One region of the Mesorhizobium sp. P2_H9 genome, then DNA from elsewhere that is predicted to be linked to it. Evidence: predicted binding sites of a transcription regulator. Region 1 holds the regulator's gene; the other holds the start of a gene.
What was found. The regulator HrcA, encoded in region 1, represses chaperone genes, less so after heat shock. The targets are predictions, from matches to a motif close to GTTAGCACTCNCNNNNNGNGAGTGCTAAC.
Positions count from the first base shown of each region.

Region 2: a site for HrcA is predicted at 3,327-3,355, ahead of groES (co-chaperone GroES). Genes of this name have one in related genera too.

Region 1 covers NZ_JBFUFX010000021.1:42,163-49,327, forward strand. The annotation lists gene hemW (radical SAM family heme chaperone HemW) at 1-271, opposite strand, end outside; gene rdgB (RdgB/HAM1 family non-canonical purine NTP pyrophosphatase) at 283-930, opposite strand; gene AC1DXN_RS29295 (VOC family protein) at 930-1,340, opposite strand; gene rph (ribonuclease PH) at 1,355-2,071, opposite strand; gene hrcA (heat-inducible transcriptional repressor HrcA) at 2,326-3,411, shown strand; gene AC1DXN_RS29310 (hypothetical protein) at 3,492-3,689, shown strand; gene AC1DXN_RS29315 (PQQ-dependent sugar dehydrogenase) at 3,779-5,125, shown strand; gene AC1DXN_RS29320 (LysE family translocator) at 5,195-5,812, shown strand; gene cysK (cysteine synthase A) at 5,984-6,964, shown strand; gene AC1DXN_RS29330 (glutathione S-transferase family protein) at 7,080-7,165, shown strand, end outside.
Region 2 covers NZ_JBFUFX010000005.1:193,974-201,138, reverse strand. The annotation lists gene AC1DXN_RS11145 (zinc-dependent alcohol dehydrogenase family protein) at 1-455, opposite strand, end outside; gene AC1DXN_RS11140 (TetR/AcrR family transcriptional regulator) at 557-1,168, shown strand; gene groL (chaperonin GroEL) at 1,248-2,903, opposite strand; gene groES (co-chaperone GroES) at 2,967-3,263, opposite strand; gene AC1DXN_RS11125 (SDR family NAD(P)-dependent oxidoreductase) at 3,561-4,328, opposite strand; gene AC1DXN_RS11120 (LysR family transcriptional regulator) at 4,432-5,328, shown strand; gene AC1DXN_RS11115 (TetR/AcrR family transcriptional regulator) at 5,329-5,955, opposite strand; gene AC1DXN_RS11110 (MFS transporter) at 6,083-7,165, shown strand, end outside.

The DNA of each region.
Region 1 (7,165 bases):
TTTTGGCCACCGCGTCCAGCACCGCCGCCACCGTTTCCGGTTTCATCAGTGACGGCGTGCCGCCGCCGAGAAAAATGCTGGTGACGTCGCGCGGTCCGGTGCGTTCGCGCATGGTCTTGAGCTCGGTCTCGAAGGCGCGGGCAAAACGCTCCTGGTCGACGGGCTGGTGGCGGACATGGCTGTTGAAGTCGCAATAGGGGCACTTGGCCGCACAGAACGGCCAATGGATGTAGACGCCGAAGCCGGGGCTGCGGTCGAGGGGCATGGTCATGCCGGACCCAATCATTCCGAACCAAGTCGCGCTTGGGCGAATTTCTGGAAGGCGCGGGCGCGGTGCGACAATGCGGTCGGCTGGCCGGGCTTCCAGCCGTGTTTTTCCTCGGCACTCATCTCGCCAAAAGTCTTGTCGAAACCATTGGGCAAAAACACCGGGTCGTAGCCGAAGCCGAGCTCGCCGCGCGGCGGCCACACCAGCGTTCCCTCGGCCTCGCCGCGATAGTACTCGGCATCGCCGTCGGGAAAGGCCAGGCAAATGACGGCGACGAAGCGGCCCTTGCGCTGTTCCGGCAGAGCCGCGCCGACTTCCTGCAGCGCCACTTCGGTGCGCTGCATGGCCATGCCGAAGTCGCGCGAACCATCCGGCGTCTCGGCCCAATTGGCGGTGTAGACGCCGGGCGCGCCGTCGAGCGCATCGACGCACAGGCCGGAATCGTCCGACAGCGCCGGCAGGCCGGTCGCCTTGGCCGCGGCCAGCGCCTTGATGTAGGCGTTTTCCTCAAACGTGGTGCCGGTCTCGTCCGGCTCCGGCAGGCCATAGTCCTTGGCCGATTTCGCTTCGAAGCCGAACGGCCCCATCAGATCGGCGAATTCGCGCAATTTGCCGGCATTATGGCTGGCAACGACGATCTTCTTGCCATCGAGAGAATGCATCAAAGGCCCCAGATTCTTGGCTCGGCGAATTCGATCGAGTTGCCCGAGGGGTCGCGAATATAGATCGAGCGGCCGCCTTGCGGCCATTCGAACTCACTTTCGATGGCGATCTTTTTCGCCTCGAGATGCGCCTTCCAGCGGGCGATCTCGGCAGCGCTTGCCGCAAAGCAGAGGTGGCCGTCGCCAACCGTGCCGTGCGGCGGCACCTTCAGCCGCGCATCGGGCGCCGGCGGGACTTTCGTCGCCTCGGCATTGAAGACCAGCAGCACGCCGGAACCGCAGCGGAAGAAAATGTGCCTGCCGTCGACCTTGCCGAGCAGATCGAGGCCGAGGATGTCGGTGTAGAACGCTTCGGCCGCCGCCAGATCGGTGACGTAGAGGGCTGATTCCAGGATGGCGGCGGGGGTCATCGTGAAGCCGAAGGTTACGCCACAGCCATCTGCTGCAGGCTGACCAGCCGCTGGATGCCTTTCTTGGCCAAGCCCATCAGCGCCGCGAACTGATCCTCGGAAAAAGGCTCGCCCTCGGCCGTGCCCTGGATCTCGACGATGCCGCCCTTGCCGGTCATGACGAAATTGGCGTCGGTACCGGCCGAGGAATCCTCGACATAATCGAGGTCGATGACCGGCTGGCCGTCATGGATGCCGCAGGAGATCGCCGCGACATGATCCTTCAGCACCTTGGCGACGCTGGCCATCTGCCGGGCTTCCATCCAGCGCAGGCAGTCGTAGAGCGCCACCCAGCCGCCGGTGATCGAAGCGGTGCGGGTGCCGCCGTCGGCCTGGATGACATCGCAGTCGACGGTGATCTGCTGTTCGCCCAGCGCCTGCAGGTCGACCACGGCGCGCAAAGAGCGGCCGATCAGACGCTGGATTTCCAGCGTGCGGCCGCCTTGCTTGCCGGCGGACGCCTCGCGGCGCATGCGCTCGCCGGTCGAGCGTGGCAGCATGCCGTATTCGGCCGTCACCCAGCCCTTGCCGGAGTTGCGCATCCAGCCCGGCACCTTCTCCTCAAGGCTCGCCGTACACAGCACATGCGTGTCGCCGAACTTCACCAGGCACGAGCCTTCGGCGTGCTTGGAGACGCCGCGCTCGAAGGAGATGGCGCGCATTTCGTCGAATTGGCGTTTGGAAGGGCGCATTCAGGCTGTTTTCCTATGTTTTTCGGAATCGTGGCCGGCTTGTAACCGCATGGGGCCCATGGCGCAAAGGAAAATGGCCGACACAGGCGCCGGGCGACCTGACACAGGCGCCGGGCGACCTGACACAGGCGCCGGGCGACCTGACACAGGCGCCGGGTGATCTGGCACAGACACCGAGTGATCTGAGACACAGACACCGGGTTGCGCGGGCGCCGGTGAAGTCTATATCCTTTAGCCGGAGGTTTTTGGCTCGAATGACCAAGGCAGTTGCCGAACCCAGTTTGCTGTCGCCCGCGCTGCAGTCGCTTGATATGCGCTCGCGCGATATTTTTCGGCGCATCGTCGATTCCTATCTGAAGGACGGCGAACCTGTGGGCTCGCGCAGCCTGTCGCGCATCCTGCCATCGTCGCTGTCGCCGGCCACCATCCGCAATGTGATGAGCGACCTCGAGCATCTCGGCCTGATCTACGCTCCGCACATTTCCGCCGGTCGCTTGCCGACCCAGGCCGGGCTGCGGTTTTTCGTCGATGCTTTCATGGAACTGGGCGATCTCTCCGACGAGGAGCGCCGCACCATCGAGGCGCAGGTGCGCGCCTCCGGCTCGGGCGCGACGCTGGAACACATGCTGACCGAAGCCAGCCAGATGCTGTCCGGCATGTCGCGCGGCGCCGGCCTGGTGCTGACCGCCAAGAACGAAGTGGCGCTCAAGCATATCGAATTCATCCAGCTCGAGCCGACCAAGGCGCTGGCCGTGCTGGTGTCGCAGAACGGCGACGTCGAAAACCGTGTCATCGACCTGCCCGCCGGCGTCACCGTCTCGCAGTTGCATGAAGCCTCCAACTTCCTCAACGCCCACATCCGCGGCCGCACGCTGGCCGAGGCGCGGGTCGAGATCGCCCGCGTCAAGGAAGAGACCAAGGCGGCGCTCGACACGCTGTCGCAGGATCTGGTCGAGAAAGGCCTAGCGGTCTGGGCCGGCGCCGACAGCGGCCTGCCGGCGCGGCTCATCGTCCGCGGCCGCGCCAACCTGCTCGAAAATGTCACCGCCCACGCCGAGATCGAGCTGCTGCGGCATCTGTTCGAGGACATGGAGACGCAGGACGGGCTGATCCAGCTGCTCGACCTCGCCGAAGAAGGCTCCGGCGTGCGCATCTTCATCGGCTCGGAAAACAAGCTGTTTTCGCTGTCGGGTTCGTCGCTGGTCGTCGCGCCCTATCGCGACAAGGACGCCCGCGTCATCGGCGCGCTCGGCGTCATCGGCCCAACCCGGCTGAACTACGCCCGCATCGTGCCAATGGTCGACTATACGGCGCAGCTGATATCGCGCATGCTCCGTTGAGGTGTATTGATATTCAGGTGAGGTCGGCCTGACCTGAATATCAAGTTGCCTCATGGCAAGGCTGCGCAAGGAGAAAAACAATGGCTTTCGAAGAGATCAAGGCGCAGATCAGCCTGCTGCTCGAAGAGATGGTCAACCAGCCGGAGGATCAGCATGAGGTGCAGGAACAGCTGCGCGAGAAGCTGAGGGAAATGCGGGCCATGGGCCTGCCGCTGCCGGCCGATCTCGTCGAGCTGGAAAAGCGCCTCGACGACGATTTCTACGCCGCCGGAAACTGAGTCTCGATCCCTTCAACACCCCGTGTGATGCGGAACGACCGACGAGCCCACCCGTTTCGCCGTGTCGAGGTGAAGCCATGGAGTTCAGCATGATGCGATTTGCCGGTCCGACGGCTATTTCCGCCGCCTTGTTTTTCGCCATGGCGGCATTTGCCCAAGCGGATCAGCCGCTGCTGAAAGGCGAAGCCGCCTTTGGCGACTGGAGGGACGACAGGCCGGGCGTGCGGCGCCTGATCCTGCCTGAGGATCTGCAGGCGCCCTTCCTTACCGAATCCGCATCCAATGGCGCCGGCCTGGCGGACCGGCCGGAAGGCGCCAGGCCGCAGATGCCGCCGGGTTTTTCGGCCGAGATGATCGCCTCAGGCATCGCCAGCCCGCGCGTCGTGCGCGTCGCGCCCAATGGCGACCTCTTCGTCGCCGACAGCAGGGCCAACCAGATCCGCGTCTATCGTCTCACGCAGGGCAGCGCCAAACCCGCCGAGGAGGCGATCTTCGCCAACGGCCTCACCCAGCCCTATGGCATCGCCTTCTATCCCAAGGGAGACAGTCCGCAATGGGTCTATGTCGCCAACAGCAACAGCGTCGTTCGCTTTGCCTATCGCGACGGCGACCTCAAGGCTTCCGGCCAGCCGGAAACCGTCGTAGCCAACATTCCCTCGAGCCACCACTGGACCCGCGACATCGCCTTCTCGCCTGATGGCAAGACGCTCTATCTCTCGGTCGGCTCCGGTTCGAACGTCGCCGAGGGCATGGGCAAGCGGCCCAAGGGCGGCCTCGACGCCTGGGCCAAGTCAATGCCGCTGGGTGCGGCCTGGGGCGCCGAGGATGGTCGCGCCGATGTGCTGGCCTTCGATCCCGACGGCAAGAATGGCCGCATCGTCGCCACCGGCCTGCGCAATTGTTCGGGCATGACCGTGCAGCCGGCCACCGGCGCGCTCTGGTGTGTGGTCAATGAGCGCGACGCGCTCGGCGACAATGTGCCGTTCGAATACGCAACCACCGTCAAGGATGGTGCCTTCTACGGTTGGCCCTGGTACTATATCGGCAACAATGAGGATCCGCGCCACAAGGGCGAACGCACCGACCTCGCCGGCAAGGCCACCATCCCCGATGTGCTGATCCAGGCCCATTCGGCGCCGCTCAACATCGCCTTCTATACTGGCGGGAATTTTCCGCCCGACTATCAGGGCGATGCCTTCGTCGCCCTGCACGGCTCGTGGAATCGCGGCATCCGCACCGGCTACAAGGTGGTCAGGTTGCGGTTCAAGGACGGCAAGCCGACCGGCGAGTATGAGGATTTCATCACCGGCTTCGTCATCTCCGACGACGAGGTCTGGGGCCGCCCGGTCGGCGTGGCGGTGGCAAAGGATGGCGCGCTGATCGTCACCGAAGACGGCAGCGGCACCATCTGGCGCATCACCCATGGCGGCTCCTGACCCACTGGTGCAATCGAATCCGGCCTTGAGGGAATTCACCCTCACCCGGCTTTGCGCTAAAGCTGTCGCATGACCCTTACCGGATTCCTCGCCTACAGCGCCGCTCTCGGCATCGCCGCCGCCATTCCCGGCCCCGGCGTCACAGCACTTGTGGCGCGGGCGCTCGGCTCCGGCTTTCGTTCGTCGCTGGCGATGTCGTTTGGGCTGATGCTCGGCGACGTCACCTATCTCACCGCCGTGGTGCTCGGCCTCGCCTTCGTCGCCCAGACTTTTGGCATGGTCTTCCTGGCCATCAAATGGCTCGGCGTTGCCTATCTGGCCTTCCTCGGCTGGCGCTTCTGGACCAGCGGCATCACACCCGAAACGGTCGAGGCGAAAAAGGGCAAGGGCGGACTGCTGTCCAGCTTCATCGCCGGCCTCACCGTCACGCTTGGCAATCCGAAGACGATGATCTTCTACCTCGCCATCACGCCGACCATCGTCGACCTGAAGACCATCACGCTCGTCGACTACGGCATCCTGGTCGCGCTCACCGTCGTCGTGCTGCTGGTGGTGCTGGTGCCTTATCTGGCGCTGGCGGCAAAGGCGCGCTGGTTCCTTAAGTCGCCGCGCGCGCTGAAAGCCCTGAACCGCACCGCCGCCGGCTTCATGGTCGGCGCGGCGGCAGCGATTGCCGCTCGCCAATAGGCGCGTTTCGGCCAAGCCATTCCAGAATCGGCTCGTTTCAGGAAACCGTTTTCCGATGCCGGGGTGCTTTAAGCACAGGCTCCACTCGGATATTTCCGGTCGACAGCTTATCTTGCCGGCCATACCCTGACGCCTAGAGTCCACTTGCCTGAAATCCTGGGAGCGAAACCAATGAACAAGCCCGTCACCTCAGCGCGCGTGCCCGGTCGCGGCCGCATCTACAATTCGATCACAGAGACGATCGGCGACACACCGCTGGTGCGGCTCGACAAGTTCGCCAGGGAAAAGGGCGTCGTCGCCAATCTTCTGGCCAAGCTCGAATTCTTCAACCCCATCGCCTCGGTCAAGGACCGCATCGGCGTGGCGATGATCGAAGCGCTCGAGGCGTCCGGCAGGATTACGCCCGGCAAGACCACGCTGGTCGAGCCGACCTCCGGCAACACCGGCATCGCGCTCGCCTTTGCCGCTGCCGCCAAGGGCTACAAGCTGATATTGACCATGCCTGAGACCATGTCGGTAGAGCGCCGCAAGATGCTGGCGCTGCTCGGCGCCGAACTGGTGCTGACCGAGGGTCCGAAAGGCATGAAGGGCGCCATCGCCAAGGCCGACGAACTGGCCGCGACGCTGCCCGACGCCGTCATCCCGCAGCAGTTCGAAAATCCCGCCAATCCGGAGATACACCGCACCACGACGGCCGAGGAAATCTGGAACGACACCCATGGCGAGGTCGACATTTTCGTCGCCGGCATCGGCACCGGTGGCACCATCACCGGCGTTGGCCAGGTGCTTAAGAAGCGCAAACCGTCGGTCCATGTCGTCGCTGTCGAGCCTGAGGCGTCGCCAGTGCTGTCCGGCGGCCAGCCCGGCCCGCACAAGATCCAGGGCATCGGCGCCGGCTTCGCGCCAAAAATCCTCGACACGACGATCTATGACGAGATCGTCAGGGTCTCGAACGAGGATTCGGTCGCCAATGCCCGCCTCGTCGCCCGCCTCGAGGGCGTGCCGGTCGGCATCTCGTCGGGCGCCGCCCTGCAGGCAGCCATCGTCGTCGGCTCGCGACCGGAGAACAAGGGCAAGAACCTGGTGGTGATCATCCCATCCTTCGCCGAACGCTATCTGTCGACGATTCTGTTTGAAGGGCTTGGCTCGTAGGTTTCGCTGGACCGCCGAAAAAACCCTCCGTGGCCGCTGCCGCTCGCTTGAGCGGGACGCGGCTTGCGTGTCCAATGGCCGCCGGCCTGCTTTGCGCAGGCCGGCGGAGGACTTCATGTACAAACTCTATACGCGCCCCAACAGCGGCGGCTTCGTCGTCGAGGCAGCCCTTGCGCTGGCCGGAGTGCCGTTCGACCAGAT
Region 2 (7,165 bases), on a different contig from region 1:
GTCACCGCATTCCAGGCGGTCAGCCCGGCGCAGGTCAGCGTTGCCGCCTCATGCCAGTCGAGATGGTCGGGCAGCCGCGCGGCCCATTGTTCGTCGAGTACGGCGTATTCGGCCAGCATGCCGTCCAATGTGCAGCCGAGCTGGTCGATCAGCCCGGCATTGATGCGGCCATCGATCCAGCGGGCAAAATAGCTGCCGGTGACGCGGTCGCCGACGGCAAAGCGGGTCACGGCATCGCCAATGGCGACAACTTCGCCGGCGCCGTCGCTCAGCGGTCTGACACCCTGGCGCGGCGGCAAAGGATAGGTGCCTTTGAGGATCATCGTGTCGCGGCGGTTGAGCGAGGTGGCGTGAACACGCACCACGATCTCATGCGGTTTTGGCTCCGGCTGCACCTCGTCGTGCATCACCAGGCATTCGGTCCCGCCGGACCCTTCAAGACGGTAGCTTTGCATGTCGATCTCCTCAAATATATGTAGACTGGTCTACATATTATGTAGACCGATTGTCATATTCTCCGCAAGGCCTATAATGCTGACTGCTGACAGAGGTTGACATGGCGAACGACACCCGCACCCGCATACTCGAGACGACGGCGCTGCTGCTCAGGCAGCGCGGCTATCACGGCACCTCGCTCAACGACATTCTGAGCGCCAGCGGGGCGCCGCGAGGCTCGCTCTACTTCCATTTTCCCGGCGGCAAGGACCAGTTGGTCATCGAGGTGACGCGCGACAGCGTCGCCGGGGTGACGCAAAGGCTGGGTGAGGCGCTGGCCGCCGAAGCCGACCCGGCGGTCGCCGTCCACCACATCTACCAGGCGGTCGGGCGCATGCTGGAAGACAACCAATTTTCGCTCGGCTGCCCGATCGCTCCCGTTGTGCTGGACTCGCCGACCGATGTGCCGGAACTGGCCGAATTGTGCCGCTCGGCCTTCGTGCAATGGATAGGTCTGCTGCAACAGGCCTTCGTCAGGGCAGGGGTGCCCGAGCGCCGCGCGCACGCTTTGGCCCTGCTCGTCGAATCATCGCTGGAAGGGCTGATGGTGATCGCCCGCGCCACCCGCGACCGCGCCCCGCTGCAGGCCGTGGCTGATGAAGTCGCTGCCCTGATCGAAACCGCAGTGCTGGCTGCAGGAGAAGTGCGGCGACGCGCCGATGTCGCCGTCTGAGGCCTAACAACTCGACCTCAAAACAAAAAGGGCGCCTTTCGGCGCCCTTTCCGTATCTGAAGGCTGATGGAAGCGTGGATTAGAAGTCCATGCCACCCATGCCGCCCATGCCGCCGCCGCCCATGCCGCCAGGCATGCCGCCGCCAGCCGCTTCCTTCTTCGGAGCTTCGGCGATCATGGCTTCGGTGGTGACGAGCAGGCCGGCGACCGAGGCCGCGTCCTGGAGAGCGGTGCGAACGACCTTGACCGGATCGACGATACCCATGGCGATCATGTCACCATATTCGCCGGTCTGGGCGTTGTAGCCGAAGGTCGCGCCCTTGTTCTCAAGGATCTTGCCGGCAACGATCGATGCTTCCGCACCGGCGTTGGCAGCGATCTGGCGGGCCGGAGCCTGCAGAGCGCGACGCACGATGTTGATGCCTGCGGTCTGGTCGGAGTTGGCGCCGGTTGCCTTGATGGTCAGCGAAGCGCGCAGCAGGGCGACGCCGCCGCCGGGAACGATGCCTTCTTCGACGGCCGCACGGGTCGCGTTGAGGGCGTCATCGACGCGGTCCTTCTTTTCCTTGACTTCGATCTCGGTCGCACCGCCGACGCGGATCACGGCAACGCCGCCGGCGAGCTTCGCCAGACGTTCCTGCAGCTTCTCCTTGTCGTAGTCCGAGGTGGTCTCCTCGATCTGCTGCTTGATCTGGGCAACGCGGCCCTGGATCTCGGCCTTCTTGCCGGCGCCGTCGACGATGGTGGTGTTCTCCTTGGAGATCGACACCTTCTTGGCACGACCGAGCATGTTGAGGCCGACGTTCTCAAGCTTGATGCCGAGGTCTTCCGAGATGACCTGGCCACCGGTGAGGATGGCGATGTCTTCCAGCATGGCCTTGCGGCGATCACCGAAGCCCGGCGCCTTGACGGCGGCGATCTTCAGGCCGCCACGCAGCTTGTTGACGACGAGCGTGGCCAGAGCCTCGCCTTCGACGTCTTCCGAGATAATGACCAGCGGCTTCGAGGTCTGCACGACAGCCTCGAGGATCGGCAGCATGGCCTGCAGGTTGGAGAGCTTCTTCTCGTGCAGGAGAATGTAAGCGTCTTCCAGATCCGCAACCATCTTGTCGGCGTTGGTGACGAAGTAGGGGCTGAGGTAGCCGCGGTCGAACTGCATGCCTTCGACGACTTCGAGTTCGGTCTCGGCGGTCTTGGCTTCCTCGACGGTGATGACGCCTTCATTGCCGACCTTCTGCATCGCTTCCGCGATCATCGAGCCGACCGAGGAGTCGCCATTGCCGGCGATGGTGCCGACCTGGGCGACCTCTTCCGAGGTCTTGATCTTCTTGGCGTTCTTGATCAGCGTCGCGACGACGTCGGCAACGGCGAGGTCGATGCCGCGCTTCAGGTCCATCGGGTTCATGCCGGCGGCAACCGCCTTGTGGCCTTCCTGGACGATCGACTGCGCCAGAACGGTCGCGGTCGTGGTGCCGTCGCCGGCGATGTCGTTGGTCTTCGAAGCAACTTCGCGGACCATCTGCGCGCCCATGTTTTCGAACTTGTCTTCAAGCTCGATTTCCTTGGCGACGGTGACGCCGTCCTTGGTGATGCGCGGGGCGCCGAACGACTTGTCGATGACGACGTTGCGGCCCTTGGGGCCGAGCGTGACCTTCACTGCGTCGGCGAGGATGTTGACGCCGCGCAGCATGCGCTCGCGGGCGTCGCGGGAGAATTTTACGTCTTTGGCAGCCATGTTTTAGCTCCTGGCAGGGACTTGGGATCAAGCCCGAAATTCAGTTGACGGTGAGGCCGATAATCAGCCGATGATGCCCATGATGTCGGATTCCTTCATGATCAGAAGGTCTTCGCCATTGAGCTTGACTTCGGTGCCCGACCACTTGCCGAACAGGATGCGGTCGCCAGCCTTGACGTCCAGCGGGACCAGCTTGCCGGCTTCGTCGCGGGCGCCGGAACCAACGGCGATGATCTCGCCTTCCTGCGGCTTTTCCTTCGCCGTATCCGGGATGATGATCCCGCCGGCGGTCTTGGATTCGGATTCGACCCGGCGAACGACCACGCGGTCATGAAGCGGGCGGAACTTCGACTTTGCCATTTTTTCTTCCTCGAATGAGAACGGTGAGAACAGTTCCTCCATCCGGCGGCGCCGGACGTATGAGTTAGCACTCACCAAAGGCGAGTGCTAACGTGGCGGTGAAATAGGCGCGCGGCCAGTCGGAGTCAAGGCGCGTAGCGGCACGATGAGGAGCGAAATTTTGTTTTGCGCGATTGGCTGTCGCTGGGACGCGCCACTCGCCATTGGCTTTGCCACGAAATATGCCCACTGCGCCGGCCAGCAACGGCGGAACAGCGGGCGCAGGACACGCGGGGATAATTGAAGGTGTTCCGATGGCTAGATGTTCATCCCACCCGACACTTCCAAACGCTGGGCGTTGACCCAGCGGTTGTCCTCCGACAGCAGCGAGGCGATCATTGGCCCGATGTCGTCGGGCACTCCGGCACGGCCGAGTGCGGTCATCCCGGCCACGACGCGATTGACGTCGGCGTCGTCGCGCACATGGCCTCCGTTGAAGTCGGTCGCGATCGCGCCGGGTGCTACCGTGTTGGCGGTGATCCGGCGCATACCGAGTTCCTTGGCTAGGTAGCGTGTGAACACCTCGATGCCGCCCTTCATCATCGCATAGGCGGACGAACCCGGCACCGAGAAGCGTGCCAGCCCGCTCGATATATTGATGATGCGGCCGCCATCCTTGATCAGCGGCAGCAGCGCCTGGGTGAGAAAGAAGACGCCCTTGAGATGGATGTTGACCAGCGTGTCGAACTCATCCTCGGCCGTCTCGGCGATGGTCTTGCGCAGGCCTGTGCCGGCATTGTTGACCAGGAAATCGAATTGGTCGCGCTGCCAGGTCTCACTCAATGTGCGCTTCAGCTCCTCGACGAAGGCTGGGAAGGTTGCGACAGCGCCTGTATCCAGCGCCAGCGCCACGGCGCGGCCGCCCGCCGCCTCGATCTCTGCCACCACCGCCTGCGCCTCATCGGCGCGGGAACGGTAGGTGACCACCACATCGACGCCCTTGCGGGCAAGGTGGAGCGCGGTGTTGCGTCCCAATCCACGGCTCCCGCCAGTGATCAGGGCTATCTGTCGGTTCTGTGTGGTCATGGTCAATCTCCATCGGTTGCGATGGCAGTGATGTATTCTTCTTGATTGCCGATATAATCGGACCGATATTGCCTTCTCTATTCAAATTATGCGAACAATCGACATGGACAAGCTGGACAGCATGCGCCTCTTCACCCGCGTCGTGGAACGGCGCAGCTTCACGGCTGCCGCCGCCGATCTCGGATTGCCGCGCTCCAGCGCGACCTCGGCGATCAAGCAGCTGGAGGAGCGGCTGGGCGTGCAGCTCTTGCGGCGCACCACCCGCCATGTCACCCCGACGCCCGACGGCGAGGCCTATTATCAGCGCTGCGCCGGCATCCTGGCCGATGTCGAGGAAGCCGAAGGCGGCTTCGGGGCGAACGAGGCCAGCGGGCGTTTGCGCATTGACGTCAACGGCCACATGGCCCGCACGTTCATCCTGCCGGAACTGCCAGCCTTGCTTGCCCGCCACCCCGGCCTGACCGTGCATATCGGCGAGGGGGATCGCCTGGTCGATCTGGTGCGCGAAGGCGTCGACTGTGTCATCCGTGCCGGTGTGCTTCCCGACAGCGACATGATCATGCGCCGGCTGGGCACCGCGCGCGAGATTACGGTCGCCAGCCCGGCCTACCTCGAGCGCCACGGCGTGCCGCGCTCTCTCGATGATCTTGCCGGGCATAGGATGATCGGCTTCGTCTCGTCGCGCACCGGACAGGTGATGCCGCTGGAATTCAAGGTTGATGGCGAGGTCCGCGAAATCGTCCTGCCGTCGCTGGTCACCGTGGCCAATTCCGACACCAGCGCCACTTTGGTGCGGCTCGGCTTCGGCCTCTACCAGGCGCCGTGGCTTCGTTTCGCCGAGGATCTTGCGACCGGCAGGCTGATCGAGGTGCTGGGCGACTACCCGCCGTCCGCGACACCGATCTCGGTTCTTTATCCGCGCAGCCGCCAGCTTTCGCCAAGGGTCAGGGTGTTTGTCGACTGGCTGGTCGAGATCTTGGCGCCGAAGCTCGACCCGTAATCAGAGAAACAGCCGCAACTGGGTGTGGATGATCGACCGGTAGTCGTCGAGGGTCCGGCGGCCTTCCATTTCGTCTTGGGTGAGTGCCAGACGCACGACGCCGCCGGCAAGCTGAAAGATCAGGAAAACCACGCGGGCGAACTGTTCGCGCTTCTCCGGCTGCAGGAGAGGGCTCACCTTGTCGCAGAACAGCTTCGCCTGCTGCCGGGTCTCGGCGATGTCGAGATGTTGCAGCGCCTTGTCGGCCTGGATTGCATTCTGCAGATCCTGGATAGCGGGGTCTTCGGCAACGCGCCGATAGTAGTCTTCGAGCAGACGGTCCGCTGCTGCTGTCACATCGTCCAGTCCGTCAATCTCGGCGATGATCGCGCCGAAGCGTGCGCGGCTTTCCTCGGAGAACCGCTCATAGAGCATCGCCAGGATCGCCGACTTGTTGGGGAAGTAATGATAGACGGTGGCGATCGGCCCGCCCGCCAGCATGCCGACTTCCTTCATGGTGACGGCATCGATGCCCTTTTCGCCGATCAGCCGCATGGTCGTTGCCAGGATGGCGTCGATGCGGTCGCGGCTGCGCTCCTGCTTCGGCACGCGCCTCGGCTCGGTCATCGTCCGGCTTGCTTCTTTCATGCGCCAGATCTCCCGCGGCAGTCCTAATTTCATGCTTGACAAAAAATATGATCAAGTATCAGTTTTGAGAAATGCTGACAGATTGTCAGATTTTTTGAAGCACGGCAAGGACGCTGGGGAGGGACCTGTGACGTTAGCAAAGGCAGAGCACAATGCCGATTGGCTGGTCGGCAACCCGACCGGCGGCCAGCTTGCCTCGGCGCTGTGGATCGGTTCGGTCGGCCTGCTCATCCTCGGGCTGCAGCCGGTTCTGCTCGGCGCGCTCTACACCGAGGGACATGTCAGCGGCGACGAACTGGCTTTGGTCGCCACGGCCGAGATGATCGCCATCGCCATTGGTTCGGCTGTGGTGGCGATGTTGCTCTCGGCGCACAATATGCGCTGGAAAAGTGCAGCGCTTTTGATCCTGCTGGCGCTGGCGAATTTGTGGACGGCCTATGCGGTCAGCGCCGGTCTGCTGATATCAGTGCGCGCCGTCGCCGGGCTGGCCGAGGGTGGGCTGGTGGCGGTCGCCACCGAACTGATCGCCCGTTCGCGTCGGGCCGAGCGCATCGGCGGCTATTTCGTCACCATGCAGACCCTGGCGCAATGCGCGCTTGCTCTCTTGCTGGCGGTCTATGTCATCCCGGCCGCCGGGTCGGTCGGTGGCTTCATCGTCCTTGCCGTCGTCTGCGTCGCCTCGCTGGCGGTCGCCTTCATTGTGCCTGATGACTATGCCGAGCTGCCCAAGGACGAGAATCTGGCCAATGTGCTGACCGTCCCTTCGCTCACGGCGCTGTTGTCAGTCTTCTGCTACTTCATGTTCTTCGGCGCGGTCTGGGCCTTTCTGGAACCGCTTGGCGCGCAATACGGCATTGACGGCCGCACCGTTGGCCTGATCGTCTCGGCCAGCCTCGCGGTGCAGGTTCTGGGCGCGATGACGGCGACTGCCTTCGAGGCGCGCATCGACTACCGCCTTGCCATCGTGGCGATCGGCGTGATCGCTTTTGCCAGCTCCGTGGTGCTCGCCAGCGGCCCGGGCCTGACGACATTCTGGGCCGCGGCCCTGGTCATGGGCTTCATCCTTTTGTTCATCGTGCCCTATCAGATCCGGTTGGCGATCATCGCCGACGAGACGCGTACCGCCGTGCTGTTGGTGCCGGCCGCCCAGCTCTTCGGTCTGGCAATCGGGCCGATCGCGGCGTCGCTGCTGATCGACGGCAAGGACTTT